One region of the Xenorhabdus cabanillasii genome, then DNA from elsewhere that is predicted to be linked to it. Evidence: predicted binding sites of a transcription regulator. Region 1 holds the regulator's gene; each other region holds the start of a gene.
What was found. Region 1 encodes PurR, which represses purine synthesis genes. Its sites were predicted from a motif close to CANGCAAACGTTTGCNTG; they were not measured.
Positions count from the first base shown of each region.

Region 2: a site for PurR is predicted at 1,260-1,277, ahead of purE (5-(carboxyamino)imidazole ribonucleotide mutase). Genes of this name have one in related genera too.
Region 3: a site for PurR is predicted at 8,350-8,367, ahead of purH (bifunctional phosphoribosylaminoimidazolecarboxamide formyltransferase/IMP cyclohydrolase). Genes of this name have one in related genera too.

Region 1 covers NZ_QTUB01000001.1:3,020,422-3,031,236, reverse strand. The annotation lists partial or broken gene pdxY (pyridoxal kinase) at 1-401, opposite strand, end outside; gene gloA (lactoylglutathione lyase) at 560-967, shown strand; gene rnt (ribonuclease T) at 1,093-1,749, shown strand; gene BDD26_RS14175 (Grx4 family monothiol glutaredoxin) at 1,924-2,265, opposite strand; gene sodB (superoxide dismutase [Fe]) at 2,630-3,208, shown strand; gene purR (HTH-type transcriptional repressor PurR) at 3,728-4,753, shown strand; gene punR (DNA-binding transcriptional activator PunR) at 4,757-5,665, opposite strand; gene punC (purine nucleoside transporter PunC) at 5,789-6,946, shown strand; gene cfa (cyclopropane fatty acyl phospholipid synthase) at 7,287-8,438, shown strand; gene BDD26_RS14145 (riboflavin synthase) at 8,536-9,177, opposite strand; gene BDD26_RS14140 (MATE family efflux transporter) at 9,418-10,791, shown strand.
Region 2 covers NZ_QTUB01000001.1:1,970,019-1,980,833, reverse strand. The annotation lists gene ppiB (peptidylprolyl isomerase B) at 1-454, shown strand, start outside; gene lpxH (UDP-2,3-diacylglucosamine diphosphatase) at 498-1,220, shown strand; gene purE (5-(carboxyamino)imidazole ribonucleotide mutase) at 1,365-1,928, shown strand; gene purK (5-(carboxyamino)imidazole ribonucleotide synthase) at 1,925-2,992, shown strand; gene BDD26_RS09325 (riboflavin synthase subunit alpha) at 3,058-3,669, opposite strand; gene BDD26_RS09320 (outer membrane protein OmpK) at 3,993-4,805, shown strand; gene BDD26_RS09315 (MFS transporter) at 4,859-6,097, shown strand; gene BDD26_RS09310 (LLM class flavin-dependent oxidoreductase) at 6,192-7,247, shown strand; gene ybbP (putative ABC transporter permease subunit YbbP) at 7,339-9,771, opposite strand; gene ybbA (putative ABC transporter ATP-binding protein YbbA) at 9,768-10,454, opposite strand; gene tesA (multifunctional acyl-CoA thioesterase I/protease I/lysophospholipase L1) at 10,425-10,815, shown strand, end outside.
Region 3 covers NZ_QTUB01000001.1:1,568,182-1,578,996, forward strand. The annotation lists gene dcp (peptidyl-dipeptidase Dcp) at 1-1,355, opposite strand, end outside; gene hemE (uroporphyrinogen decarboxylase) at 1,743-2,807, shown strand; gene nfi (deoxyribonuclease V) at 2,811-3,488, shown strand; gene BDD26_RS07550 (YjaG family protein) at 3,565-4,152, shown strand; gene hupA (nucleoid-associated protein HU-alpha) at 4,340-4,612, shown strand; gene BDD26_RS07560 (DUF1481 domain-containing protein) at 4,618-5,316, shown strand; gene purD (phosphoribosylamine--glycine ligase) at 5,353-6,651, opposite strand; gene purH (bifunctional phosphoribosylaminoimidazolecarboxamide formyltransferase/IMP cyclohydrolase) at 6,682-8,271, opposite strand; rRNA gene BDD26_RS07575 (16S ribosomal RNA) at 8,805-10,349, shown strand; tRNA gene BDD26_RS07580 (tRNA-Ile) at 10,418-10,494, shown strand; tRNA gene BDD26_RS07585 (tRNA-Ala) at 10,590-10,665, shown strand.

The DNA.
Region 1 (10,815 bases):
TCGGATATTCACTGTGAGTTCAACTGGCCGATGCAACGCTATCCTTAAACAAAATGGGCTCATGCTGGCCACATTCAGCTTTCAGCGCGTTGTAGGTCTCAATAAACTGTTGCTGTTTATCTGCATCAAATTTACCGTCAGATACTCAATCAATTCGGTGGTTTGTTCGGCAAGCAAACGACTTTCAGAGCCGCCATTTTCAGGGGCGAGCTTTTCCCCGGAGAAATAATCCTTCAAATGGCGACTCACTGTACTTTCATGGATCCGTAAGGCTTGAGGGCTACCCAGCCTTCGGAAGCGAGAAGAACAGCTTTGATGCGATCACAAACTCGGCTATCGCGAGTCGTATCATGCATCAATTCGAGGGCTTTCTTTTGGTCTTCAGTCAGATGAATTTTCAGGGTTGTTAACATGAGCTAATGTGAGTGAAAAATCAAGCATCTTCAATTACGATGGGTATAGTTAATCAAACATATGCAGTCAGAACACAAAATTTCACCACTACGTCATTTCGCGATATCGCTATTTGATTATAAAACCATAAACTAAAGAGGTAATCATGCGTCTACTTCATACAATGATCCGTGTTGGCAACATGCAACGCTCGATTGATTTTTATACTAAAGTAATGGGCATGCGTCTACTTCGTACTAGTGAAAATCCAGAGTATAAATATTCCCTCGCTTTTGTAGGTTATGCCGATGAAAGTCAAGGTGCTGTTATCGAACTGACCTATAATTGGGGGGTTGAAAGCTACGAAATGGGAACAGCATTCGGTCATATCGCCTTAGGCGTTGATGATGTTTCCGCAACTTGTGAACGTATCAAACTTGCTGGCGGAAAAGTCACTCGTGAAGCAGGGCCAGTTAAAGGCGGAACAACTATTATTGCTTTTGTTGAAGATCCTGATGGCTATAAGATCGAGTTAATCGAAAATAAAAGTGCCACCAGTGCATTAGGGCACTAATTATTCCTCTCTACAAAAGGGCATCTTGCATGCCCTTCATTTCTCAACTGGATAGATATTACTTCTGCAAGACACCATAAATTTTGTCATAATATCGGCTATCCTGAAGTTAAGAACAAAATCAGATGTCTAATACAAAAGATCAAAATATACTAAGCGGACGTTTTCGTGGCTATTATCCTGTTGTCATTGATGTAGAAACTGCTGGTTTTAATGCACGGACAGATGCTTTACTCGAAATCGCTGCAATTACTTTAAAAATGGATGAAGAAGGTTGGCTGGCACCTGCTGATACGCTACATTTCCACATTGAACCGTTTGAAGGAGCCAACCTTGACCCGGCAGCTTTAGCATTTACAGGTATTGACCCTACTAACCCATTACGTGGAGCTGTCAGTGAATATACAGCGTTACATGCTATTTTCAAAATGATCCGCAAGGGCATGAAAGACAGTAATTGCAACCGTGCAATTATAGTTGCCCACAACGCCAGTTTTGATCACAATTTTGTCATGGCAGCAGCAGAACGCTCTGGTTTAAAACGCAATCCATTTCACCCTTTTGCCACTTTCGATACTGCCGCATTGAGTGGATTAGTGCTAGGCCAGACAATTCTGGCTAAAGCTTGTATTACGGCAGAAATACCTTTTGATAGCAATCAGGCACATAGTGCTCTGTATGATACAGACCGGACTGCCCTGCTTTTCTGCGAATTGGTTAATCGCTGGAAACGGCTTGGTGGTTGGCCGTTGGCTGTGCCAGATCCAGATAATGAAACCTGACAAAGTAAGAGCCTATCCCACCAGGCTCTTACTTTATAACTATATAACGATTATCACCCCATACCGGTTGCCACAACCTAAAATTGCCATGAAATATTACCGCCAATAAATATGATTATTAATATTAATTGTGTATGGGGCTTTGTTGATTCAAAACTTCACTGAGACAACGAATTACTTATTATCTTCCTGCTCACGGTATTTATCCGCAGTCTCTTTGAGCAGAACCTGTAATTCACCGCGTTGATACATTTCAATCAGAATGTCACATCCCCCAATTAACTCACCTTCAACCCAAAGCTGAGGGAATGTTGGCCAGTTCGCATATTTAGGCAACTCTGCGCGGATATCAGGGTTTTGCAGAATATCTACATAGGCAAAACGTTCACCACAAGCAGACAAAGCCTGAACTGCCTGAGCAGAAAAACCACAGCTTGGCAATTTTGGCGAACCTTTCATATACAGCAGGATTGGGTTTTCTTGAATCTGGCGTTCGATTTTCTCAATTGTCGTCATTTTTACTTCCTTAAACGGCAGGCGCTGTTTATCAGCATCAGAAAAGATTAATTCAGAATACCACTTTCTGATGCAGATTTGCTACCGTGAACATGCTCCTGCAAATTTTTTATTCTGAACAATAAGTTGTAACTAGTTGGTATTCTCATCCTTAATAAATATTAAAATCAGTAAAATTGGATGCTTCTACGTCAATTCGCCACTAAATAACATCATTTCTCCTGTTATTTAGCAGAAAAGTTGTTAAGATAATTACCAAACAAAATAGCAACATGATAATAAGCTAAAATTTGCTCTATCCATGATTAATAAACACAAGTCATGGTTTATAAAGCCAAAAACCCGATATTAAAAGGAGTATGCAATGTCTTTTGAATTACCAGCATTACCTTATGCTAAAGATGCCTTAGAACCCCACATCTCAGCAGAAACTCTGGAATATCATTACGGCAAACACCACAACACTTACGTTGTGAACCTGAATAATCTGATTAAAGATACCGAGTTTGCCGGAAAATCACTGGAAGAAATTATTAAATCCTCTGAAGGCGGTATCTTTAATAACGCAGCACAAGTCTGGAACCATACCTTCTACTGGCATAGTCTGTCACCAAATGGTGGTGGTGAACCAACTGGTAAAGTTGCAGAAGCTATCAATAATTCTTTCGGTTCTTTTGCTGAATTTAAACAGCAACTTACTGATGCAGCATTGAAAAACTTCGGTTCTGGCTGGACATGGCTGGTTAAGAAAGCCGACGGCAGTCTGGCTATCGTCAATACCTCCAACGCAGCAACTCCATTGGCTGGTGAAGATAAGCCTGTTCTGACTGTTGACGTTTGGGAACATGCCTATTACATCGATTACCGCAATGCACGCCCTCAATATCTGGAGCATTTCTGGGCTCTGGTTAACTGGAAATTTGTGGAAGAAAATCTGGCCTAATTAACCCGCCAGTTAAAATGACAAGGGTAAGTTTTTCCGATTCAACGCACTTAATTTCATTTATAAGTGCCCTTTAAGTAGTGAAAAACTTACCTTTAAAGTAAAACAGACAGCAATTCACCTTGATATTATTTCTCGACCTTGACTAGATCAAGCAAAGCACCCCCAGAAAAACAATCATGATTAATGCGCTACAGGCAGTCAATAATCCCAATTTCAGATCTGTATCCATAAGCCATCCTCACCATGAAAATTAAGACTCAGCAACACCATAAATTTTGATTGGCTATTTACCTCAGAGGTTAAAAACCACACTGTGGTATTTAATGCATATACTTTATAGCATCGATTACTACTTTCACTTTTGAGCTAGATCAGACAAAATCCAAGGTTTATCGCTAAATTATTGTCAGTTATCTTCCTATATATAAAATATAATACTGGCAAATGATTAACAAAGATCTATATCCAGATGAAGGGTATACAAATTTAGACCTAAGGTCAGGAGTCCTTTTTATCATGGCAACGATTAAAGATGTGGCTAAACACGCTGGTGTTTCAACCACAACCGTATCCCATGTTATCAATAAAACCCGTTTCGTCGCCGAAGATACAAAGGCCACAGTATGGGCTGCCATTAAGGAACTGAATTATTCCCCCAGTGCTGTTGCCCGTAGCTTAAAGGTTAATCACACCAAATCTATCGGACTACTGGCAACGTCAAGTGAAGCACCTTATTTTGCTGAAATCATCGAGTCTGTCGAAAATAGTTGTTATAGCAAAGGTTATACATTGATTTTATGTAATTCCCATAACAATCTCGACAAACAAAAAGCTTATCTCGCTATGCTGGCGCAAAAACGCGTCGATGGTTTACTGGTTATGTGTTCTGAATATCCCCAACAACTGTTGGGAATGCTGGAAGACTATCGCAACATTCCCATGGTGGTCATGGATTGGGGTGAGTCCAGAGGGGATTTCACTGATGCAATTATCGACAATGCCTTCCATGGTGGTTATTTGGCCGGTCGATATCTGATAGAACGTGGTCACCGTGATATTGCTGCTATTCCCGGACCATTGGCCAGAAATACCGGAGGCGGGCGTCATCAAGGTTTCCTTAAAGCGTTGAAAGAAGCAAATATCACTATTCGGGAAGAATGGATTGTTCAGGGGGATTTTGAGCCTGAATCCGGATATCAGGCGATGTATAAAATCTTAAGCCAAAAACATCGCCCTACGGCCGTGTTTTGTGGGGGAGATGTGATGGCAATGGGGGCGATCTGTGCTGCTGACGAGATGGGGTTACGCGTTCCACAAGATATTTCTGTCATTGGTTATGACAATATTCGCAATGCCCGTTATTTCACACCAGCACTGACAACGATTCATCAGCCTAAAGAGCGTCTGGGACAGATGGCTTTCTCCACGTTACTTGATAGGATTATCAATAAACGTGAAGATGCACAAACTATCGAAGTCCATCCGCGTCTTGTTGAGCGTCGCTCTGTTGTAGATGGCCCTTTCATTGATTATCGCCGTTAATGATTAATCCTCTTGTAGCCATTCAGCATTGAGTGTTGCACTATCTCCAAGATAATCAAGCAACCAGTTTAATGCAGGTGAATGGCTTTTTTGCGACCATGTCAGGCAACATGGGCTATCAGGTAATGGTTGCTCAAGTTCAAGCAAGCTGAGTTTTCCTTGACGAATAAGCGGCAAAGCACTATGTTTGGGCACCATTCCCACACACAGCCCATCCATCAGGCAAGCCAACCCCGCACTCCAGTCAGGGACAACTAACCGCCGTTGATTATCCAAAGCCCATGTATTACGCTTGGGCAAATTACGTGAAGTATCTTCAATGCACAAGCTAGGGTAAGCCCTCAATTGGTCATCATTTAATCTTTCTGTTATAGAGGTCAATTCATGCTCTGGACTGGCAACACACAGCCACGGCATGAACCCCATGTTCCTGAAACTATATCGTTCCCCGACCGGAGAGGCGCTAGTGGCACCAATAGCAACATCAACGCGCCCGTCCACCAGCGCATCCCATACCCCATTAAAAACTTCAGGATAAATAAATAACTCGATATCCGGAAAATGGCGGTAAAAATCCAGAATAAGCTGGCGTGTCCGTTCTGGTTTCACCACTTGATCAACAGCAATACTGAGCTGCCCACGCCAACCATTAGCCACTTGCTGACATTGATGACGAGTATGATACATTTTTTTGATAACAGAACGTGCTTCCTTTACAAAGATAGCCCCTGCCTCGGTTAATTCCACATCGCGATGACGACGTTTAAATAGGGGCACTGCCAACCATTCTTCAAGTTGTTTTATTGTATAACTGATGGCAGAAGGTACGCGATGAAGCTCTGATGCAGCTGCACTGAAACTTCCTGTTCTGGCTACAGCATCAACAACTTCCAGAGAATATTCAGACCACATATTTCTTCCTTTTAATTTTTTTCACAGCATTATGCAAATAATACCGTTTCACAACCAAAAATTACGCCATATAAAATAAACCTTATATTTTCTTATCAATTATCACATCGATTTATTGACACAATGACAACAAATAAAAATTCCAGGCCATTTATGTTTTATCTCGCTGGCCTAAGTATGCTTGGCTACTTAGCCATTGATATGTATCTGCCCGCTTTTGATGCTATGGCAAAAGACTTAGGTACATCAGAAGGGGCTGTTAGTGCAAGCCTCAGCGTTTTTCTTGCTGGTTTTGCTATTGCCCAGCTTTTATGGGGACAACTGTCTGATCGTCTGGGAAGAAAACCTGTTCTGCTTATCGGCTTGTCTCTGTTTTGTCTTAGCTGTTTAGGAATACTTTGGATAACAGATGCAACTCAATTACTTATTCTGAGATTTATTCAGGCTGTGGGTGTCTGTTCTGCTGCTGTTTCCTGGCAAGCTTTAGTCGTTGATAGATATGACGCAGAACGCACAAAACGCGTTTTTGCCATGATTATGCCGCTGGTCGCACTTTCCCCTGCCCTTGCTCCTTTACTCGGTGCATGGTTATTGTCACATACAGGTTGGAGAACTATTTTTCTTGTTTTAATGGCTGTAACACTGGCTCTGCTCGTACCAACATTTTTACTGTCCAGTAAACGCGCACCTATTGACACCAACCTTAATGAAAATAAAGTTTCTTTCTTCACCTTATTGAGGTCTTCAACCTTCAGCGGAAATGTGTTGATTTATGCTTCTTGTAGTGCTGGTTTTTTTGCCTGGCTAACAGGTTCACCAACGATTTTGATCAATATGGGTTATGATGCCACAGATATCGGCTTAAGCTATATTCCACAAACTTTAGCATTTATGCTCGGTGGATATGGTTGCCGCATTTTATTGGAAAAAGTCAAAAGTAAAACTATATTTCCAATTTTACTGACAGGCTATGCTGTAAGCATGGCACTCATCTATTTAATTGCCCTAATTTATCCTTCTTTCATGCTTATTCTTATTCCTTTTTGTTTTATGGCCGTCATGAATGGTGCTTCTTACCCTATTGCCGTAGCAAATGCACTTTCTGTTTATCCAAAAGACGGCGGTAAAGCGGCTGCATTACAAAATGCTTTACAATTGGGTCTTTGCTTTATTGCCAGCATGTTTGTTGCTATGTTCATGAAAGATCCTCTTCTGTCCACCACAACAGTAATGGTTTCGACTATTATCCCAATGATAATAGGTTATTACTTGCAAAAGTAAAAAAGTAAACAATAGTCATTAGTTATATATTAATAAATTACTCCTAAAGATAATAACTAAGAATGTTCTCATCTAAAGGCCATATCATAATATGGCCTTTAGATTATTGTTTAAATATTATTTCACTCATATACTCATACAGATTCATTATTCTAAAAAACTCGGAATTTGAGGTTTCTAAAGGCAATGAAGCTCTCTTTAATTTCAGGATGAATCGGCATCTATGCCTTTGAAACATTTTCTGCTTAATTTCAAGTCAATCCATTTTTGTTTTAGGATAATAAACAGCCTATCACAAAGATATACCTCAAAATTCCATCAAACAAATGTTGGAGAGTCTATGAGTTCATCTTTCGTTGAAGGAAAAAAAACAATTACTGACCAGTGGCATAGGATCGCCAATGACTTGCTTCAAGAAGCTGGTATTGAAATCAACGGTAAACGTCCTTTTGATATACAAGTCAAAAACCGTGATTTTTATAAAAGAGTGTTAAAACAAGGCTCTTTGGGATTGGGCGAAAGTTATATGGATGGTTGGTGGGATTGTGAACGTTTGGACATCTTCTTTTATAAAGTCTTAAAAGCGGGTCTGGAACACAGAATCCCTAAAAATATCAAAGATATCCTGAAGATTATTACCTCCCGCGTGTTTAATTTACAATCTCCCAAACGAGCTTGGATTGTGGGTGAAGAGCATTATGATTTAGGTAATGACCTGTTCACGCTCATGCTTGATCCCTACATGCAATATTCCTGTGGCTACTGGAAAGATGCAAATACTCTGGAAGAAGCTCAATCTAATAAGCTCCGGTTAATTTGCGAAAAACTACAGTTATCACCGGGCATGACTCTTTTGGATATCGGATGTGGATGGGGTGGACTAGCCGCCTATGCTGCCAAACACTATGATGCCTCCGTTACTGGTGTTACCATTTCTGTAGAGCAACAGAAATACGCTCAAGACCGCTGTAAAGATCTGGATGTTAAAATCATTCTCGAAGATTATCGTGACCTGAATCTCCAGTTTGACAGAGTTGTTTCCGTTGGCATGTTTGAACACGTTGGCCATAAAAATTACGCCAATTATTTCGATATAGTACGTAAAAACCTGAAACCTGATGGGCTTTTCTTACTTCATACTATTGGTTCCAATCGAGATAAAGTAAATGTCGATGCATGGATCAGCAAATATATTTTCCCTAATGGCCACTTACCATCAATTGCAAAGATCGCCAAAGCCAACACAGGCAAGTTCGTTATGGAAGATTGGCATAACTTTGGGGCTGATTATGATCGTACCCTGATGGCATGGTATGAACGTTTTATCGCGAACTGGAGTAAGATAGAAAATAACTATAGCCCTCGCTTCAAACGAATGTTCAGCTATTATCTGAATGCCTGCGCTGGCGCATTCCGTGCCAGAGATATTCAACTATGGCAAGTTATGTTCAGCCCGCATGGAATTGAAAATGGGCTGAGAGTTCCTCGATAATATTGTTTACAACAGCTTTCTAAGGCTGTTGAAAAGCTACAGTGAACACCTCTGTAGCTTTTTCATTAATATTCTTTATTAAGATAAGTAACGTTAACTACTCTTCCAATTGGGATAATACTCTTTGCTGTTCTTTTTGCGCCATGAGCCGTTCAACAGTATCTACAATTGCTTGTGTCTGTGGGTCAATTTCAATATTTACTTTTTGACCAATGCGTTTTTTACCGAGTGTCGTACGTTCCAATGTTTCTGGAATCAAATGAACACAGAAACGATTATTCACGACATCTCCAATTGTCAGGCTAATCCCATCAATACCAATAAAACCTTTATGCAGGATATATTTCATTAACTGCTTATCATAAACACGGAACCATATTTCATGGTTATTTTCCGAAGTAAAAATTTTAGCAATTTCAGCCGTTGTAATGACATGACCGGACATCAAATGCCCACCAATTTCATCACCAAATTTTGCTGCTCTTTCCAAATTCACTAAATCGCCAACCTTAAGCTCACCGAGATTAGTCAAACGCAGTGTCTCTTTCATCAAATCGAAACTAATCAAATCGCCATCTATTTTAGTGACAGTCAAACAACAGCCATTATGGGAAACGGAAGCTCCCGTTTCAATTTCAGGTAATAATTCAGCCGGAAATTTAACTACATGAGTCCGAAAGTGTGTTTTTTCTTCAATAGCAACTATAGGCGCTTTTCCCTGGACGATACCTGTAAACATGGGAAACCTCTTTCATCGTTTTGCATGATAAGTTAGTGTAACGCACTCATCTCTTTTAGACACTATTTCGGTTGAGAGTTATCTTCGATTAGGCATAAATATCGTGCAATGATTGGCTTAATAAAATGAGTTCTATACAATACTTGAGTTAACAAGAGATTACTTTTCAAACAACTTCGTTTGCTCACAGAAATGCTCCTTGTTCTTCTAATTAATTTTTAATCAAAAAAGGTGTAGTACGTGCAGAAATATTTAAATGAAGCGCGTAGTTTGCTCGCTCTGGGCATCCCCGTCATCATCGCTCAATTTTCACAAACTGCGATGGGTTTCGTAGATACAGTTATGGCCGGTAAAGCTGGCGCAATCGAGATGTCAGCAGTTGCTATCGGGACATCAATATGGCTGCCGGCGATTCTGTTTGGTCAAGGCTTGTTGATGGCCTTAACACCAATCGTTGCACATATGAATGGCTCAGGCCAGAGAAAAAATGTCGCCAGCCAAATCCAACAGGGTTTTTGGCTGGCAACGTTCCTCGCTATTTTCATTATTATAATATTGTATAACTGCCGCTTCATTATAGAAGCGCAACATAATGTGGATCCTATCCTGGCACAAAAAGCTGTAGATTTTATTCACGCTATTATGTGGGGAGCGCCTGGTTTCCTGTATTACCAAGTTTTACGCAGTCAGTGTGAAGGGCTGTCAAAAACCAAACCAGCAATGGTTATTGGTATCTTAGGATTATTGGTTAATATCCCCGTCAACTACATTTTTATTTACGGTAAATTCGGCGCACCGGAACTTGGTGGTGTAGGTTGTGGTGTTGCAACAGCAGCCGTTTACTGGGTAACGTTCCTGTTACTGCTTGCATATGTCAAACACTCACCTTCTCAGAAAGATATCCATACGTTTGACAATTTTGCCCGTCCTAACTGGTATACTCAAAAAAGCATTACTCTGCTTGGCTTACCCATCGCTCTGGCTATGTTCTTTGAGGTTACGTTATTTGCTGTTGTATCCCTACTGATCTCCCCTCTCGGCGTAATTGCCGTTGCAGGGCATCAAATTTCTCTCAATTTCAGTTCATTGATGTTTATGTTCCCATTGTCATTTGGCATAGCGGCAACTATCCGTGTAGGTTATAACCTTGGGCAGGAATCAACCGAAGGTGCCAAAATATCAGCTTATACCAGCCTTGTTGTTGGCTTGGCAATTGCCTGTATAACAGCAACCTTCACGATTCTATTCCGTGAACCAATTGCAACAATGTACAACAATAATTCTGAAGTTGTCGCTTTGGCATCTCATTTGATGCTGTTCACTGCTATCTATCAGCTTTCTGATTCAGTTCAGGTGATTGGTTCCGGGGTATTGCGCGGATATAAAGATACACGTTCCATTTTCTTTATTACTTTCATCGCATATTGGGGTTTCGGATTACCTAGTGGTTATATATTGGCATTGACCAACTATGTTACTGAACCGATGGGGCCACAAGGTTTCTGGATTGGGTTTATTATCGGATTAACTGTAGCTGCAATCATGATGGGCAGCCGGATTTGGTGGTTACAAAAGCAGCCTGACCATACTGTTCTGGCATATTCTACTCGTTAATTCAGTATATTAGATTATCATCCC
Region 2 (10,815 bases), 1.1 Mb from region 1:
TACTTTCGCCGAAAAAGCGCCTGTAACTGTTGAAAATTTCTTGAATTACTGCCGTGAAGGCTTCTACGACAACACTATTTTTCACCGCGTCATCAATGGCTTCATGATTCAAGGTGGTGGTTTTGAACCTGGTATGAAGCAAAAAACGACTCAATCCCCTATCCAGAACGAAGCCAATAATGGCCTGAAGAACAGTCGTGGTACTATCGCAATGGCACGTACCAATGATCCGCATTCTGCAACGGCTCAATTCTTCATCAACATTGTTGATAATGATTTCCTGAACTTCCGCTCAGAGCGCCCGGACGGCTGGGGTTACTGTGTATTTGCTGAAGTTGTGGAAGGCATGGATGTAGTTGATAAAATTAAAGGTGTTTCCACTGGCCGCAGCGGTATGCACCAAGATGTACCACACGAAGATGTGATCATTGAACGTGTTACTGTCAGCGAATAATTATTTATACAATATCCACAGTCAGAGAATAGTTAATCGTTACATGAGTACACTGTTTATTGCAGATTTGCATCTCAGTGCGCAAGAACCGGCAATTACTGCCGGTTTTCTACATTTTTTGCGTGAAGATGCAATTCATGCTGAAAGCCTGTATATCCTCGGTGATTTTTTTGATTACTGGATTGGTGATGATGATCCCAATCCCCTGCATACTGAAATAGCCCAGGCACTTAATACACTGAAACAAAAAGGGGTTTCGTGCTATTTTCTTCATGGTAACCGTGATTTTTTGTTAAGTTCCCGGTTTGCCAAAGAGAGTGGTCTGATTCTGCTGCCGCAAGAAAAGGTATTGGAATTATACGGTAAACGTATTCTGATCTTGCACGGCGATACACTTTGCACCGATGACGCAGGTTATCAACAATATCGTAAACGAGTACATACCCCGTGGATCCAGCGGCTGTTTTTACTTCTTCCCTTATTTATTCGGCTAAAAATTGCAGCCAAAATGCGGGCCGGAAGCCAATATGCTAACCGCCAGAAATCCGAATCAATCATGGATGTCAACCAACAGACTGTTACTGAACACTTTAACAAATATCAGGTCGATTGGATGATCCACGGGCATACCCATCGTCCAGCGATCCATGATATCCAAATCAGCGATAAAACTGTGCATCGTGGCGTATTAGGGGCCTGGCACAATCAGGGTTCGATGTTTAAAGTGACAGAAGCATCTATTGAACTGATATTTTTTCCTTTTTGAACTCTCTGATCTTTTACTGGAAAAATCGGCGAATCAAACAACGCAAACGTTTTCCTTGTGCAATTCGCATGATATGATCCACCGCCTTACAATATTATTTTGATCTTGGTTCTGGTGGACATCCAATACAGGAGCATCTGATTTATGACGGCAAGCCCTGATCCCGAAAAAGCTATTTCCACAACAACGGTTACCTTTACAGCAGAAACGCCACATCATGCCAAAATTGCTATTGTCATGGGGTCAAAAAGCGACTGGGCAACAATGCAACATGCAGCCGATGTTTTAACCTCCCTTGGTATTCCTTTCCATGTTGAAGTTGTTTCGGCGCACCGAACACCCGATAAACTTTTTCATTTTGCCGAACAGGCGAAAGCAAACGGTTTTGATGTAATTATTGCTGGTGCAGGTGGCGCAGCCCATCTGCCGGGAATGCTGGCAGCTAAAACCTTAGTTCCTGTATTTGGTGTCCCTGTACAGAGTGCTGCGTTGAGTGGTGTTGATAGTCTCTATTCCATCGTACAAATGCCAAAAGGCATTCCGGTTGGTACGCTGGCTATCGGCAAAGCGGGAGCAGCAAATGCAGCATTGTTGGCGGCTCAGGTATTAGCATTACATGATGTTGCCCTGTTCCAACGTCTGTCAGAGTGGCGTCAGACACAAACTCAGGATGTTCTGGATAATCCAGACCCTCGGGAGGAAGCATGAAGCCTGTTTGTGTTCTGGGTAATGGCCAATTGGGTAGAATGCTGCGTCAGGCAGGTGAACCATTAGGAATAGCGGTCTATCCGATTGGGCTGAACGCTGAACCAGAATCCGTTCCCTATCAGAGCAGTATCATCACCGCTGAAATTGAGCGTTGGCCTGAGACGGACTTAACCCGCGAACTCGCTCATCACAGTACCTTTATTAACCGTGATATTTTTCCGCAACTGGCTGATCGCCTGCCACAAAAGCAACTCCTGGATAGTCTTGAGTTGGCGACAGCGCCGTGGAAGGTACTGGCTGATCCCAACCAATGGCCACAGTTGTTTAACGAACTAGGTGATTTTATTATCGTTAAACGTCGTACCGGGGGTTATGATGGCCGTGGCCAATGGCGTATCCGACCGGGTGATGAAGCTGAATTGCCGCCCGAAATTTACGGTGAATGTATTGTGGAGCAAGGTATTCCATTTTCAGGGGAAGTCTCTCTGGTTGGTGCCCGTAACGCTCAGGGAAAATCGGTATTTTATCCACTGACCCATAATCTACATCAGGAAGGTATCTTACGTACAAGTGTTGCTTTGCCAAATTCACATCATCAACTACAACAACAAGCAGAAAAAATGCTGTCCATTATCATGGAGCATCTGAATTATATTGGTGTCATGGCGATGGAGTGCTTTATTGTTGGTAATGATTTGCTGATTAATGAGCTGGCACCACGGGTACACAATAGCGGTCACTGGACACAAAATGGTGCTTCCATCAGTCAATTTGAACTTCATCTACGGGCAATTCTCGATTTACCTATGCCTCAACCGGAAATATTGGCGCCTTCAGTGATGGTCAATCTGATCGGTACAGAAATAAATCCTGAATGGCTCAGCTTACCGCTCGTTCGTTTACATTGGTATGATAAGGAAGTTCGTTCAATGCGTAAGGTAGGGCATCTGAATCTGGTTCATTCTGACAGAGATATATTAAGAGCGGCACTACAAACATTAAGCTCGTTATTGCCTGAAGAGTACCAAACTGGCCTGAAATGGGCACAAGACAAATTAAACTGAAGAAAACCGCAGGAAGTGGTAATCATTTTAAATAAATTACCACTCCTTATGTCAACTGCAACAAGCTATTTCTTTAATAACATTCTGGATAGTGTATCTACAATAGTCCTTGTGGTTTGGTCGATTTCATAATTAAGGAAATCCCCTACTTTGATCTTACTGAGATTGGTTAATCTTAAGGTTTCAGGGATCAGATTTAAGGCAATGGTTTTATTCTCTTCATCAATACCATTGATAGTTAAACTACAGCCATGAAGTCCGATGAAACCTTTCAAGAAAAAATATTTAATATTGTCTTGGGGGATCCGAATAACCAACCGATAAGTTTCACCTGTTGCAGTAAATTCTACTACTTCAGCAATCCCTTCTATATGTCCATAAAGATTGTGCCCCCCATTTTCTTTATACATCTGGTGTGAGCGTTCAATGTTGACTTTATCCCCAATGGAAAGAAACTTTAACGTTGTGGTATCAGCAGTAAAATCGGAAATATCAAAAGTGATTTTATTTTCGCTAAATTGAGTGACAGTCAGACAAGTGCCATCAATAGCAACACTGGCTCCAATAGCAATATCATCAAAAAAATGATTATCATTACTAATTACTATTGTGCTGAATCCATCTTTTTTATTGAGTGATAATACGCTTTCTGTACCTTGTACAATTCCTGTATACATAATATTTATCTCAGCACTGATATTAATTGAAAAATTAATCTGATTTATATTAAACGGCGGATTCGCCTAATAATTAAGTGCAATTTCTCAGAAAAGCGGTCAGTTGCTATAGTAGGTATCTTTCTCATCAAAGTAAACATGGTGAAACATTCCCCTCAGAGTTACATACTTTTCAAGTAAATAAATACATAGAGAAAATTGATTACACCACTCATCACAACCAAATGCTGATTTTAACTCTAGCATTTTGCTAATTATAACATTAAGTTAAAGGATAAAGAGGAATTCACCTAATTCCCCATAAAATAACGAGGAGAAATTAAGTGCCATTTCTAAGGAAGCAAAGAATAAACAATACATTCAGGTCTGTGACCGCAACAAGTACCGGTTTATCTGTCATCTCCTTATGTTTTCTTTTTTCGTCACCTGTGCAAGCCAGTGCTTTTGTCAATTTTCAATCAATCGATACCAGCCTTTATTTCCAACTCGGAAATAAAGTTGCCCCTGAGAAAACCCTCTCGCCTATCATTGAAGCCTTCGGTGATTACAAAATTGGTGATATGTATGTCTACAGTATTTGGCAAAATTCACTGCAAAATGATTATAAAGGCGATAAAAGCACCTATTACTATAAATTTGTGCCCAGACTCAGTGCCAGCAAAATGACAGGATATGACTTTTCCTATGGCCCATTGAAAGATGTGCTGTTTGCTCAGTGGATTGCTAAAACTAAAAACGTAAAATATGACTATTTCCCCGGTATCAGCTTTGACTGGCAGGTAGATGGGTTCAGTTGGTTACGAACCATTTTTTATTTTGAAAACAACGCAAAAGGGAACTGGAACGATCAACGCATCCACATCGACTATGGTATTCCTTTCAGTAATCGTCTGGGGGATTTCCGCATTGCAGGAACGTTCGACTACACACTGGGACGGCGCGATAATCCAGAGATGTTTGATTTCAAACCAGAGTTACATTATGACCTGGGGAAAAAATTGGGGTATCAACCCGGTCATCTGTGGACAGGTATTGTCATCAATCCGGTTAAAAATAAGTACAAAATAAAAGATACGTCTTACTTTCGCACAAACCAATTTAGCTATGGGATATTTATTCGATACAGCTTTTTTTAATAAGCACTTAAGATAGTACCGTTTTTAATGGTTTATTCCTTGATGGGGTCACAATGTCCATTCAACACGACAAATTCGGACGTACTTATCAGTGGTTTTTGCTGATACTTTTAGGCATGGTTTATTTTTTGTCCACAGCAACAACCTTTACGTCGTTGGGTGTTGTCCTGCCCAGCATGATAAACGAGCTGGACTGGAGCTGGACTGATGCTGGTTTGGGGTTCACTCTGCTTGGCCTGACTTGCGGGTTATCCAGTTTCCTGCCAACGGTGTGCATTCGCAAAATTGGCGTTCGCTTCACGCTATTTATTGGCCTGCTGATTTTTCTGGCTGGCTTCTACAACCTTTATCACACGCATACTATTTCATCGTATTTTATCGGAACGGCTTTAATTGGGGTCGGGTTTACTTTTCTGGCAACCGTGCCCGGCACCTATGTTATTTCACGATTATATGAAAAACAGTCCCTTGCTTTCGGTTTCTATTTTACGATTGGAGGACTGGGAGGCGTGATTGGCCCATGGATCTATTTTCTGGCAACCCGTGTCTGGGGAACGTGGAGAATGCACTGGATGATCTCTGCCGTCATTCTGGCTGTTTTTGTTATCCTGACCATTCTTGTTCTTCAGGAAGGAGAACAGGAAATGGCTCATGCTAAGGCAGTCAATCAAAAGCACAACAGCGAAAATCCCCCCAGTATTTATCGTACCAGGCAGTTCTGGACAGCCCGACAAGCACTGTGCACATGGCAATTTTATATCATTGCCGCAACCTATACGGCGTTTCTGTGGTGTGGTATTACGGTGAATAGCTTTGCCGTCGCCCATATTATCGAAAATGGTTTCAGTGAAGCGATTGCCGCTGGGTTACTGAGTTCTATGGCTTTCATCAATGCTTTTTCAAGGTTGGCCAGTGGTGCCATAGGAGAGTGGCTTGATCCCAAAAAACTGCTGGTTGGCAGTCTGGCTATCATTATTTTTGGCTTAATCGCCTTGAGTATCGCCTCTTCATGGCCATTCCTGATTGCCTTCACACTGTTTGTCGGCATGGGTTATGGTATGACTTTCCTCGCTTCCAGTGTCCTGCTCGCCAATTATTTTGGCCGTAAGCCTTATCTGGAACTATTCTCGATCATGAACCTGATTTCTACTCTGGCGTGTCTGGCACCTTTCTTTGCCGGTGCCATAAAAGATTATTCCGGTAGTTTTACATGGGCTTTTCTCATCATTGCTATCCCTGTATTTGTCGTGTTAGTTGTAACACTGATGATGAAACCTCCAGCCAAAAAATGAGAGACGATTCAGTCGAAAATGAGAAGCTCACTGACGAAATTCGCTAAATAATGATTACCATACCCTGAAACAGCACACAAATAAGGAAATAGTGATGTCAAAGAAAGAGTTCGGTGTATTTCTGCCTATTGCCAAAGGTGGGTGGATTATTTCCAAAAACACGCCGCCATTGGATTCGTCTTATAAACAAAACCGTGAGGCGGCTATTCTTGCCGATCAAATCGGCCTTGATTTCATTATGTCCATGGGAAAATGGCGCGGTTTTGGCGGTGAAACTGATCATTGGGGTAGTTCACTCGAATCTGTCACCATGATGGCTGGCATTGCTGAAGTAACTCATCGCGCCAAGTTGATCGCAACGGTTCATGCTGGCCTGCACAATCCGGCGGTTACTGCCAAAATGATCGCTACTTTGGATCATATCAGTCAAGGGCGTGCCGGGCTGAATATTGTCTCTGGCTCATTCCGCGATGAATTTGAACAGATGGGGGAATGGGACAGCAGACTGGATCACGATCAACGTTATGCTATGACAGAGGAATGGACGCGATTGATAAAACGGCTTTGGCGCGAAAAACAAGTTGATTATCAAGGAGCGTATTTCAATCTGAAACAGTGTGTCTCTGACCCCAAACCTCTTTCACACCCTCGCCCTTATTTAGTTTGTGCCGGCCAGTCCGAACGCGGCCTGCGTTTCAGTGTACGCCATACCGATGTCTGTTTCATTGGCGGTAAAGATGAAACAGAGACCCGCAGGATCAGTTTAACCGCCAAACGCATTGCCTCAGAATACAACACCACAACCAAGACATTTTGCATGTGTACAATCATTTGTGCTGAAAGTGATGCTTATGCCGAAACCCTTGCTCAATTCTATCGTCAGGGTTTGGATGTAGAGGCGGTCAGAAATATGATGCACAGTTTTGGTGTCGATGTGGATGGAAAAAGTAATGCGATGGTAGAAAGATCTCAAAACGCTTTCATGACTCATACTGCTATCGGAACAGCAGATACTTGCTATAAACAACTGTCGGATTTGCTGCGTACCTGTGAATTGGATGGGGTAATGTTGATATTTCCTGATTATATTGAAGGCTTGAAAATATTCGGCGATCAAATCCTGCCGAAATTGAGGGCTGAATTTGGCTGATGTTACTTTGAAAAACACGGACACAAAACATGGGAAGCCTGATTCTGTAGCTTCCCATGAACAACTAATGTGCTATTTATTTTAGTAAACGTTATTCTGGTAAACGTCGATATTGTCCTTGTCTGCGCAATAGCCGGATACCCAGCCAACCACCACACAATGAAAGCAACAGACTGCTGATAATCGGCAACAGGAGCCACATCAGCCACTGCGGTTGCCACGGAAAATCAAAAACTTTTGTCTGTAACAACCAAAGTGCAATTTCGGCACCAAATGCCGCAGCCAAACCTGCCATAAAACCGAGCAAGACAAATTCGCTCCACAATGTACGACGCAACAGTTTCTTACTGGCTCCCAATGTTCGATAAACTACCAGTTCAAGCTGTCGTTGGTTCATACCAACCTGAATCTGTGCCAATAAAAGTAATCCACCACAGACCATCACCAACACAACCATAATTTCCAACGCCCGGCTAACTTGCTGCAAGATACCTTGTATCTGCTTAATCATAGAGCCAATATCCAGCATACTGATTGTTGGAAAATGACGATTCAGTTCCGTTAACAATCTTCCATTTCCCTCATAATGGAAGCTGGTCAACCATGTTTGCGGTTGGTGCTCCAGTGTTTCTTTGGCAAAAATAAAGAAGAAGTTCGGATACAGGCTTTCCCAATCCACTTTGCGAATGCTGCTGACTGTCACCGCAAAAGTTCGGGTGTCCCCGGTGAAAGTCAATTTATCTCCAACCTTAATCTGCAATTGCTCTGCAACCCCTTGCTCCATAGAAACTTCTTTGGGTTTCGGCGGCCAGCTTCCTTCCACAAGGGTGTTAAACGGTGGCAATTCTTTTTTCCATGTTAAATTGAGTTCACGGCGTACTGTTGTACTTTTGGGGTGCTTTTCATCAGCCCATTCAATTGCCGGCTGCCCATTAATTTCTGTTAAACGTGCTAACACCACAGGATAGTATTCCGTTGGCTTCACTTTATAGTTTGCCAATAAATCATTTACCTGAGCAATTTGCGGCTGAGTCATGTTAACCAGAAAATAATTCGGGCTATCTGGTGGTAACTGTTGCTGCCATCGTCCCAGTAAATCTCCTCTCACCATGACAAGCAGTGCCAATAACATGAAGGAAAGTGAAAATGCTGCTAATTGTGTCATCGTCTGGAATGGGCGGCACAACAGTCGGCTGACCGCCAGACGCAGGCTCAACTGGCGAAATGTGATACGGCGCAGTAACCACAAACCACTCCAGCCCAATATGCCTAATAACAATGCAACAACTGGTATACCTGCCAGCAATGACCATAACAGTGGCTCAGTTCCTGCCAATAAGACTAATCCACCAGTAACCAGCAGTGCTACCGCAGGCAGATAATAACGTAATGGCCAGATAGACGCGGTGACATCGCTTCGTAATACTCTTGATGGCTGAGTTGCCATCAGTTGGCGATAGGGCCGAATGCCCACCAGCAGAGCAATACTGAACAGCGCTCCAATCGCCCATACCCACGGCCACATCCCTGCTTCCGGTAACATCTTAGGTAGCATAGTGGCCAGTACCCGAATCAATAGCGATTCAAAAACCAGCCCCAGAATGGAACCGACTGTCGTAGCTGCAAGCAATATCACCAACCACTGCCCAATGATCCACTGACGCAACGCCCAACGCCCTGCTCCCAGTGTTTTCAGGATCGCAACCAGATTGTGTCGGCTACGACAATAGTGAGTCATGGAAACGGCTACCGCTGCTACGGCCAGCAATAATGTCAGTAATGCCGACAACAACAAGAATTGTTGGGCACGTTCGATGGATTGTGCCAACGCGCCATTATCCTGTTTTAGTGTCAACCAACGCTGATCCGCTTTTAACTGTGGATCGATCAGTTGCCGGAATGATTGAACCGCCTCTGGCGAACCAGCAAACATATAACGATAAGTCAAACGGCTTCCCGGCTGAATTGCGCCTGTCGCTCTGGCATCATCAATATTGATTAAAATACGGGGAGAAAGCTGGAATGGATTAAAACCACTATCCGGCTCTTGCAACAGTTCGCCACTGATTCTCAATGTGGTATCCCCGACATCAAGGTTATCCCCGACTTTAATATTCAATAGTGCCAGCAAACGGGGAGCAACCAGTACAGAACCTTTCTCTGGCTTTAATCCCTTTGGATTAGTTTCCAGTTCACCATACAACGGGTAACGTTCATCGGTTGCTTTAACCTGAGCCAGTTGCGGAATATCTCCTGCATAAGTCATGGTTGAAAATGAGATTTGACGGCTTAATGTCAATCCTTTTTCCTGAGCCAGCTTTAGCCAGGATCCATCAACAGGATACGATGCACGTAATACCAGATCGCCTGCCAGAAAATCGCGGCTCTGATAATGGACACTCTGATCAATGCGATCACCAATACGTCCTAATGCCAATACACACGCCACAGCTAACGTCAGGGACAACCAGACAATCAATAGCGATGGTGTACGCCATTCACGCCAAAACCAACGCCAGATCATGCTTCCTCCCGCAATTTTCCATCCATCAGACGCAAACGGCGCTGGCAGCGGGCTGCAAGCTGATTATCATGTGTCACCAGAATCAGTGTCGTAGCATAATCGTGGTTGAGCGAAAAAAGCAGATCTGCGATACGGTCACCAGTTTGACGGTCGAGATTGCCCGTCGGTTCATCCGCAAACAGGATTTTTGGGCGAGTACTGAATGCTCTGGCCAATGCAACCCGTTGCTGTTCTCCACCCGAAAGTTGGGCCGGCATATGTTTCAGCCGTTTTCCCAATCCTAACTGTTCGAGTAATTCGATAGCCTGCTGGCGACTATGACTTTCGGATTCTCCACGCAAAAGTGCCGGGAGCTGAACGTTTTCCAACGCATTCAGGGTGGGGATCAACATAAACGATTGGAAAACAAAACCCACATTTTCTGCCCGTAATTGTGCCCGCTGTTCTTCGTCCATACGGCTGATATTCTGTCCCAGCAAATGCACTTCCCCTGAACTGCCATCATCCAAACCGGCAATAATGCCCAGCAAAGTGGATTTCCCTGAACCTGACTCACCAATTAATGCAATTGTCTGTGCCGGCTCGACAAGTAGCTCAACACCTTGCAATATATTAATTACCTGTTCCCCTTGGCCAACATGTTTAATGAGATTATGAACTTCAAGAATACTTTCTACAGCCATGTACTTTTCCTTTTCTTGTTAGTGCTATGCAGTGCCAGAGCAGTGGCGGCTGATACTCTACTTATATTAGGAGATAGTCTCAGTGCTGGCTATCGCCTGCCCATTGAGCAGTCATGGCCCACCCTAATGGCAAAAAAATGGCAGCAATCCGGTAATAAAATAACCGTCATTAATGGCAGTATCAGCGGTAATACCGCAGCACAGGGGCTTGAACGTCTGCCTGAGTTACTGAAACAACACAATCCTAAATGGGTTCTGATCGAACTCGGAGCGAACGATGGCTTACGTGGTTTTCCGGCCCGGCAAATAGAACAAGATCTGCAAAAGATCATTACCTTGGTAAAACAAGCCAACGCTAACC
Region 3 (10,815 bases), 1.5 Mb from region 1:
AAAACTTCATACACGCGGACGTCGGGCTGATAAACCGGGATGTCTTTGCGCTCCTTAAAGGTAATGCCATACAGCAGATTGGCGGCATAGAACACGCCATTATTCAGAACGTTATTCAGTTCGAAATACGGCTTAATCTGTGATTCATCCAAATCATATTTTGCTTTGCGTACCTGTTCGGCATAAAACGGCCAGTCCCAGGCTTCCAGCTTGAAGCCCCCTTTTTGTTGGTCAATCACCGCCTGAATGTCTTTGGCTTCGCGCTCAGCGCGTGCGGTGGCCGCAGGTACAATATCACGCAAAAATTTCAATGCGGTTTTAGGCGTTTTGGCCATCTGATTTTGCAGTTTCCACGATGCATAATCCGGGAAGCCCAGCAGCTTAGCTTGCTCAGCACGGATCTTCGCTAACCGGGCCAGAGTTTGACGCGTATCATTATCGTCACCTTTTTCAGCTCGGGTCCACGATGCCTCAAATAACGCTTTACGCGTATCGCGATCTTTCAGGTTTTGCAGACTCGGCTGTTGGGTGGTGTTTTGCAATACCAACAGCCATTGTTTGTCTAGCTTACGCTCACTGGCGGCCTGCGCAGCCGCGGCAATTTCGCCATCGGACAGCCCGTCCAGCCTGGCTTTATCTTGAATCGCCAGCGCACCATTTTTGGTTGCCGCCAGCAGTTTGTTGGTAAACTGGGTACTGAGTGTTGCTGCTTCCTGATTCAAAGCCTTTAACTTTGCTTTATCCGCATCAGACAAGTTGGCTCCCGCTAACTCGAAATTTTGATAAGTCACTTCCACCAATCGACGCGATTCTGGATCCAGATTCAACGTCCCGCGCTGCTGGTAAATGGCTTTGATACGGTTGAACAGTCTACTGTTCAGCATAATTTCATCATTCATCGCCGCCAGCTTTGGTGAAGTTTCCTCATTCAGTTTTTGCAGCCCGTTAGTGGTATTAGCCGATGTCATCGCCCCAAATACGTTCATCACCCGTGTCAACATTGCGCCCGATTTCTCCAGCGCGACAAATGTATTTTTAAAATCAGGGGGGGCGGGATTATTGGCGATCTTCTCTACCTCCTTCAGTTTCTGTTTAATACCGGCAGCAATCGCGGGTGCATAGTCTGTTTCTTTTATCTTATTGAACGGAGGAGCCTGGAACGGTAGTACACTTGGGGAGAAGAAAGGATTTTTGTTCTTCTTGTATTGTTGTTGATTAGCCTCACCGGTCACATTCACCTGCTTTATTTGATTACTTGATACGTTCGTGTGGTCAGATCCCAGTTTATTTTCTTCGGCCTGCGCTTGGGTGCCTAGTGCCAAGCCAATAGCCAGTACTAAAGTGGATAAACGCATTAGTCGAAACTCCTTCATGTAAATGGTTATTTATCAATGAAAATGACTTCATAAGCGCTTTGTCACAGTCAATTAACTAATGTAAACCAATTCATCCAACGATTAACTGAAGAGCGTAAAACAATGAAGAGTTATGGCAATGTGAGAAACGGCATTGCCTCCACGTAACACGCGGGTTACATGAATTTAACATCATGAGAGCGATAAGTCGGCGTGCCTAGTCCTTGTTCCGGGTTTTGTGACTCTGCACATAAATTTTTTCATCTGGGGTCGCACGTTATGGGAGATTGGCGCTTGAACATTTATTTATTGGTGGTCAAGACAGAAGTTCGGCTTCCGACGTGTTATCATGCGCGCGCTTTTTGTCGATAATCAAGGGAGCTTGCCATGAATGAGTTGAAAAACGACCGCTATCTGCGCGCCTTATTACGTCAGCCTGTCGATATTACACCAGTATGGATGATGCGTCAGGCAGGACGCTATTTACCTGAATATAAAGCCACGCGTCAGGAAGCGGGGGATTTCATCTCGTTATGCAAAAATACTGAATTGGCTTGCGAAGTCACGCTCCAGCCCCTGCGACGTTTTCCATTGGATGCGGCGATCCTGTTTTCTGATATTTTGACGATCCCTGATGCAATGGGATTGGGGCTTTATTTTGAAGCAGGTGAAGGGCCGCGTTTTCAATTTCCGATCCTTAATCATGCCGGTGTGGAAAAGTTACCTGTCCCCGATCCAGAGATGGAGCTGGGTTATGTGATGGATGCTGTTCGAGCGATTCGCAAAGCGCTAGCAGGACAAGTTCCTCTGATCGGTTTTTCTGGCAGCCCGTGGACACTGGCGACTTATATGGTCGAAGGGGGAAGCAGTAAAGCGTTTACTAAGATCAAAGCCATGATGTATGCTGAGCCCGCGACATTGCATCTACTGCTGGATAAATTGGCAAACAGCGTTATTCTATATTTGAACGCGCAAATTAAAGCTGGCGCTCAATCTGTCATGATTTTCGATACCTGGGGTGGTGTGTTATCTCAGCGTGATTATCAGGAATTTTCGTTGCAATATATGCATAAAATTGTTGATGGATTGATCCGTGAACATGAAGGCCGCCGTGTACCTGTGACTTTGTTTACAAAAGGAGGCGGACAGTGGCTTGAGGCGATAGCAGCAACAGGTTGTGATGCCCTTGGGCTGGATTGGACAACGAATATTGCTGACGCCCGCCGCCGTGTCGGGGATAAAGTTGCTTTACAAGGTAATATGGATCCATCCATGCTATATGCCTCGCCAGCGCGAATTGAACAAGAAGTTTCGACGATCCTACAGGACTTTGGTTCAGGCAGCGGGCACGTTTTCAATCTGGGGCATGGGATCCATCAGGATGTTCCGCCAGAACATGCAGGGGCTTTTGTCGAAACAGTGCACAGACTTTCAGTAAAATATCATCAATAGCCTATGATTGATACGAAGGCATTACGTCAGGAACAGTTAGAAAAAGCACGACAGGTTATCCGTCATGATGCTTTTTCTGCGTCTTTTGTACCGGAGTTCATTGCGGGTGCGGACGTTGGGTTTGAAGAAAACGGTACGATAACCCGTGCCGCCATTGCTATCTTGCATTATCCCACCCTTAAACTGGTAGAATATCAAATCGCAAGGGTGGAAACTGCACTCCCCTATATCCCCGGCTTACTCTCATTTCGTGAATATCCGGCATTGCTTGCAGCGTGGAATAAGCTAGATCTACGACCTAATCTGGTGATGGTTGATGGTCAGGGTATTGCCCATCCGAGACGTCTGGGGGTTGCCAGCCATTTTGGCTTGCTGGTGGATGTTCCGACAATCGGGATAGCTAAAAGTCGCTTATGTGGTGAGCATGAGCCTGTGGGCGAGGCATTGGGTAGTAGTCAGCCGTTGATCGATCATGATGAACAGATTGGTCTCGTATGGCGGAGTAAAAAAAGATGTAATCCACTCTATATTTCCATCGGTCATAAGATCAGTATTGAGAGTGCCATCTATTGGGTTGAGCATTGTATGAAAGGATATAAATTGCCTGAACCGACCCGTTGGGCTGATGGAATTGCCTCAAATAGACCGTTTTTTAAGCAAACAATGCAGAAAAATCTATAATTGAGGCGGAAATATGTGGATATTCTTGATTTTCAGGTAAACTTCGACGCAAATTAAGCATCATGAGTAACAGCTAATGTTAAGAAACCCGATCCATCTGAGGTTGGAGAAACTTGAAAGTTGGCAACATTTGACTTTTATGGCTAGTCTATGTGAGCGGATGTATCCAAACTATCAAGCGTTTTGTCGCCAGACTGAGTTTGCAGATCCTGCGCAATATCGTCGTATTTTCGATCTGGTTTGGGAGACATTAGTTGTCAAAGATGCAAAAGTAAATTTTGATAACCAGCTGGAAAAACTGGAAACCATCATCCCATCAGCAGATAGCTATGATATTTATGGTGTGTATCCAGCGATTGATGCGTGTATTGCATTAGGTGAAGTCATTCATTCGCGTTTGAGTGGTTCAACGTTAGAGCATGCAATAGCCGTCAGTGAAATATCCATCCGTACTGTCGCCATGCTGGAAATGACCCAGGCTGGTAAAGAGATGACAGAGGATGAATTAAAGGCATTGCCTGCCATTGAAGAAGAATGGGATATTCAATGGGAGATTTACCGTTTATTGGCGAACTGCGAAGAACGGGACATAGAATTAATTAAAGGATTAAAGGTTGATCTCCGTGAGTGCGGGGTCAGCAATATCGGCATAAATTTGGAGTGATAAGTCATAAAACGTGACTTATTGCTTGAATTGCCGGATTTAAAGACTTCACATTTGCCCTCACTCTGTTCTACATTGAGGGCGAAAAGAAGTGGCTATCGGTGCGTGTATGCAGGGGTGCTGTCAAATCGGCATATCCGTCGCACTCGATGCTTTGCAAACGATAAACACACTGTAAGGATAATCTATGAATAAGACTGAATTAGTTGATGCAATCGCAGCAGGTGCTGATCTGACCAAAACTCAAGCTAAAGCTGCCCTGGAATCAACTTTGAATGCAATCACTGAATCTCTGAAAAACGGTGATGCAGTGCAACTGGTTGGCTTTGGTACTTTCAAAGTTAATCATCGTGCAGAGCGTACTGGTCGTAACCCACAGACTGGTAAAGAAATCAAAATTGCAGCAGCAAACGTACCTGCTTTCTCTGCTGGTAAAGCACTAAAAGACGCAGTTAAGTAATCGTATTGCGAAAAAAGAAGAGAGAGGGGAGTTCAACGCCCCTTTTGTTGACGCTACAGGGGCTGCTAGCATTGGGGGTTGTCTCACTGCTCAGCGCCTGTTCAGTTCAACCAAAAACTCCAATTTTCAGCGCCAGTGGTTTCATTACCGATGGTGGTGTTATCCGCTTATGGCGCTTGAATGATCAAAACAGTAAACCTCAAGTCATTATGAGTGTTTACAGCCCCTATCATCATAAAAATACTACTGTCTCTTTCTATGAATACCGCCGAGGAAATTTGTGGCAAGTGCGTCGTAATGTACTCAATAATCATCCGACAGAAGAGATCTTGCGGTTGGATAGAGAAGACAACGTTATTTTTATGCAGCGCCAGTTTGATGGCCGACGTGAACAACTCTCCAATGATGACATTATTAGCTTGCAGTTTGATGCTAAGCGGACAGAAGAAATCAGCGATGCTTTAATTGTAGGAGAAGTTAAACTGGTTCAGGGACATTGGCAGAATGGTAAAGTGACTACTTGTGCGGGGAAAAAATTATTTATTGAGTTTGAGCCTCAGGATCGGGTATGGCTCGAAGAAAGGCACAAAAATAGCTATGGTACACTCACAATTGCATGGTTGGAAGCACCAGCAGGGAGGCAGTTATTACTGGTCGCCAATGATGATTTTTGTCGCTGGGAGCCGACGAAAGATAAGCTGTAAGCCTGTACTTTCGTCAGTTCTTTATTTCTGATTATTTTATTTCAGACGCGCAATGGCTCGATAACCAATGTCTTTCCGATAAAAACAACCTTCCCAGCTAATCTTTTCAGCTTTCAAGTAAGCCTTTTTTTGTGCTTCTGCAATATTTTTACCCAATGCCGTAACACATAAAACACGGCCACCTGCGGTTACTACCTCTGTATCCTTGAGAGCGGTTCCCGCATGGAAAACTTTTTCATCAGATTGAGTTTCGTTGAATGGTGCTTCTTGATTCAGGCCAGAGATCACATCACCTTTGGTATAATCAGCCGGATAGCCATTTGCCGCTAACACTACACCCAGCGCAGAGCGGGCATCCCATTCGGATGTTTTTCCATCTAACTGGCCTTTTGCTCCAGCGAGACACAGTTCGACCAAATCAGAGTGCAAGCGCATCATAATTGGTTGGGTTTCAGGATCACCAAAGCGGCAATTAAATTCGATAACTTTCGGCTCGCCTTGTTTGTCAATCATCAAACCTGCATAGAGAAAGCCGACATAGGTATGTCCTTCCGCAGCCATGCCTTCAACTGTCGGATAAATGATTTTCTCCATCACACGCTGGTGGATCTCATCATTTATAACTGGTGCCGGAGAATATGCGCCCATTCCGCCAGTATTTGGCCCTGTGTCTCCATCTCCGACCCGTTTGTGATCCTGGCTGGTTGCCATGGGAACCACATTTTTACCATCTACCATGACAATAAAACTGGCTTCTTCTCCGTCCAGAAATTCTTCAATGACAATCCGATGTCCTGCGTCACCAAATGCATTGCCTGCCAGCATATCTTTAACAGCGTTTTGAGCCTCTTCCATTGTCATGGCGACAACTACACCTTTACCTGCTGCCAGACCATCGGCCTTAATGACAATAGGTGCTCCCATTGTTTCCAGATAAGCGAGAGCGGGTTCAACTTCTGTGAAATTTTGGTAAGCCGCTGTTGGTATATGATGACGTGCGAGAAAATCTTTGGTGAAAGCCTTAGAACCTTCCAGTTGGGCGGCTGCCTGAGTCGGGCCAAAGATTGTCAGCCCTGCCTGTTGAAAAGCATCAACCACACCGATAACCAGAGGGGCTTCTGGCCCTACAATAGTGAGAGCAATATTATGGCTTTGAGCAAAGGCCAATAAACCATCAATATCTGTTGCGGCAATATCTACATTTTTTAGATTCACTTCCAATGCTGTTCCAGCGTTACCCGGTGCGACGTAAACTTGACTTGCCAGCGGAGATTGAGCTGCTTTCCATGCCAGTGCATGTTCCCTTCCGCCACTACCAATAATCAGTATATTCATCAGGTTCTCCTATTATAAAGCTGAGACAGGTTAATGGCGGAAATGACGCATGCCGGTAAAAATCATGGCGATGCCATGCTCATCCGCAGCGGCAATCACTTCATCATCACGTATTGAGCCGCCTGGCTGGATCACACAACTCACTCCCACGGCTGCGGCAGCATCAATACCATCTCGGAACGGGAAAAAAGCATCAGAAGCCATAGCACATCCCTGAACTTCCAGCCCTTCATCGGCTGCCTTAATCCCTGCGATTTTAGCTGAATAAACACGGCTCATCTGGCCTGCGCCAATACCGATTGTCATATTATCTTTGGCATAAACAATGGCATTGGATTTAACAAACTTAGCGACTTTCCAGCAGAATAGCGCATCCTGCATTTCTTGTTCTGTTGGTTGACGTTTAGAAACTACCCGTAACTGATCTTCTGTTACCATGCCTAAATCACGATCCTGTACTAATAAACCGCCATTAACACGTTTGAAATCTACCCCGGCAGCGGGTGAATACCATTCGCCACAGGCCAGAACACGGACATTTTGTTTGTTTGCCAGAATTGGTAAGGCTGCTTCATTAATAGTAGGTGCAATGATGACTTCAACGAACTGACGTTCAATGATGGCTTTGGCAGTATCCGCATCCAATTCACGGTTAAAGGCAATAATTCCACCGAATGCTGAGGTAGGATCAGTTGTGAATGCACGATCATAAGCTGTACGGATATCAGTTCCAATCGCAACGCCACAAGGATTGGCATGTTTGACAATCACGCAAGCAGGTTCGGAAAAGGTTTTCACACACTCCAGAGCGGCATCAGTATCTGCGATATTATTGTAAGAAAGTGCTTTGCCTTGTAGTTGTGTGGCTGTGGCAATAGAAGCTTCTTCTATATTCTCTTCTATATAGAAAGCAGCATCCTGATGGCTATTCTCACCATAACGCATATCTTGCTTCTTGATGAAGTTCAGATTTAGCGTACGAGGGAATTTACCTGACGGTTGGTCGGATTCATCGTGATAAGCAGGAACCAGTTTGCCAAAATAGTTGGCGATCATGCTGTCATAAGCGGCTGTGTGTTCAAATGCTTTAATAGCCAGATCGAAGCGGGTTGATTGGGTCAGAGAATTCTGATGGTTATCCATTTCCTCTATGATCTTGTTGTAATCCTGGCTATTAACAACAATAGCGACATCTTTATGGTTCTTGGCTGCGGAACGAACCATGGTCGGGCCGCCAATATCGATATTCTCCACCGCATCTTCCAGAGAGCAATCCGGCTTCGCGACGGTTTGCGCGAAAGGGTAAAGATTGACGACTACCATATTAATCGGTGCAATCTGGTGTTGCTCCATCACTGCATCATCTTGCCCACGTCGACCAAGAATGCCGCCATGTACTTTAGGATGAAGTGTTTTCACTCGTCCATCCATCATTTCAGGAAAACCAGTATAGTCGGAAACTTCGGTAACATTCAGACCTGCTTCAGCCAGCAGATGTGCAGTTCCCCCTGTTGAAAGCAGTTCGACACCGCGATTGGATAAGGCCTTAGCAAATTCAACAATACCCGCTTTGTCAGAAACACTCAGCAGGGCACGATGGATTGGACGAAGCTGTTGCATTGGTGTGATCCCTTGGATTTCATCAAACAAGAATGTGTTATTGAAAAAATTATGTGGTAATTTTTCAGCTATGATTGTAACGCAAACGTTTGCGTGATGCTCGATAAATTTTATCAAAATATCTATCTGTTAATAACCTTGTGTGTAACTTGGTATAAGTAAGTGTTTTGCTGTGTAATTCAGCAAACGATATTTTTTTTTCAAAAAAACTATTGTCAGCGCCGGAAAACGCCCTATAATGCGCATCCGTTGTCACGACAAACACACAAACCAGTCGGGATGACAAGAGTTGAAAGCCGCGAAAATAAAGGCTTGACACGCTGAGAGGAAAGCGTAAGATACGCCACCTCGCAACCCGGAACGAAAGTTCGGTTGCCCATGCTCTTTAACAAATTAATCAGACAATCTGTGTGGGCACTCGCAGGACACGATCAACGCCGCAAGGCGAAAAAGATTCAAGTCTTGAAGAGTGACTGAAACAGTTAATTCATTGCGATACTGAACAGTGAAATTCTTTGAGCATCAAACACTTTTAATTGAAGAGTTTGATCATGGCTCAGATTGAACGCTGGCGGCAGGCCTAACACATGCAAGTCGGGCGGTAACAGGAAAGGGCTTTTGCACTTTTGCTGACGAGCGGCGGACGGGTGAGTAATGTCTGGGGATCTGCCCGGTAGAGGGGGATAACCACTGGAAACGGTGGCTAATACCGCATAACCTCTTTGGAGCAAAGTGGGGGACCTTCGGGCCTCACGCTATCGGATGAACCCAGATGGGATTAGCTAGTAGGTGGGGTAAGGGCTCACCTAGGCGACGATCCCTAGCTGGTCTGAGAGGATGACCAGCCACACTGGGACTGAGACACGGCCCAGACTCCTACGGGAGGCAGCAGTGGGGAATATTGCACAATGGGCGCAAGCCTGATGCAGCCATGCCGCGTGTATGAAGAAGGCCTTCGGGTTGTAAAGTACTTTCAGCGGGGAGGAAGGCGTGAGTCTGAACAGGGCTCACGATTGACGTTACCCGCAGAAGAAGCACCGGCTAACTCCGTGCCAGCAGCCGCGGTAATACGGAGGGTGCAAGCGTTAATCGGAATTACTGGGCGTAAAGCGCACGCAGGCGGCCAATTAAGTTAGATGTGAAATCCCCGGGCTTAACCCGGGAACGGCATCTAAGACTGGTTGGCTGGAGTCTCGTAGAGGGGGGTAGAATTCCACGTGTAGCGGTGAAATGCGTAGAGATGTGGAGGAATACCGGTGGCGAAGGCGGCCCCCTGGACGAAGACTGACGCTCAGGTGCGAAAGCGTGGGGAGCAAACAGGATTAGATACCCTGGTAGTCCACGCCGTAAACGATGTCGATTTGGAGGTTGTGCCCTTGAGGTGTGGCTTCCGGAGCTAACGCGTTAAATCGACCGCCTGGGGAGTACGGTCGCAAGATTAAAACTCAAATGAATTGACGGGGGCCCGCACAAGCGGTGGAGCATGTGGTTTAATTCGATGCAACGCGAAGAACCTTACCTACTCTTGACATCCACGGAATTTGGCAGAGATGCTGAAGTGCCTTCGGGAACCGTGAGACAGGTGCTGCATGGCTGTCGTCAGCTCGTGTTGTGAAATGTTGGGTTAAGTCCCGCAACGAGCGCAACCCTTATCCTTTGTTGCCAGCACGTGATGGTGGGAACTCAAGGGAGACTGCCGGTGATAAACCGGAGGAAGGTGGGGATGACGTCAAGTCATCATGGCCCAGACGAGTAGGGCTACACACGTGCTACAATGGCGGATACAAAGAGAAGCGACCTCGCGAGAGCAAGCGGAACTCATAAAGTCTGTCGTAGTCCGGATTGGAGTCTGCAACTCGACTCCATGAAGTCGGAATCGCTAGTAATCGTAGATCAGCATGCTACGGTGAATACGTTCCCGGGCCTTGTACACACCGCCCGTCACACCATGGGAGTGGGTGGCAAAAGAAGTCGGTAGCTTAACCTGCGGGGGGGCGCTGACCACTTTGTGACTCATGACTGGGGTGAAGTCGTAACAAGGTAACCGTAGGGGAACCTGCGGTTGGATCACCTCCTTAACCGAATGATGGTAACTTGTGAGTGTTCACACAGATTGTCTGATGAAAGAAAGAGACAGTATCGGCACAGGCTTGTAGCTCAGGTGGTTAGAGCGCACCCCTGATAAGGGTGAGGTCGGTGGTTCAAGTCCACTCAGGCCTACCAATTCTGCTTGTCCTTGGATCTTCAGGCGCTGCGTGACTCGCGTTGAAATCTTCGGTGGCTAAGCGAATTGAGCAGGATGCTGATACATGATATCTGGGGCTATAGCTCAGCTGGGAGAGCGCCTGCCTTGCACGCAGGAGGTCAGCGGTTCGATCCCGCTTAGCTCCACCATTTTATCTGCTCTTAACCTGATTTCAGAATATATTGAGAATCATCAGTGTATTGTGAAATATTTGCTCTTTAACAATCTGGAACAAGCTGAAAATTTGAAACCATCAATAGGGTCATTGACGATATTGATGCGTCTCTCAACATACTCCA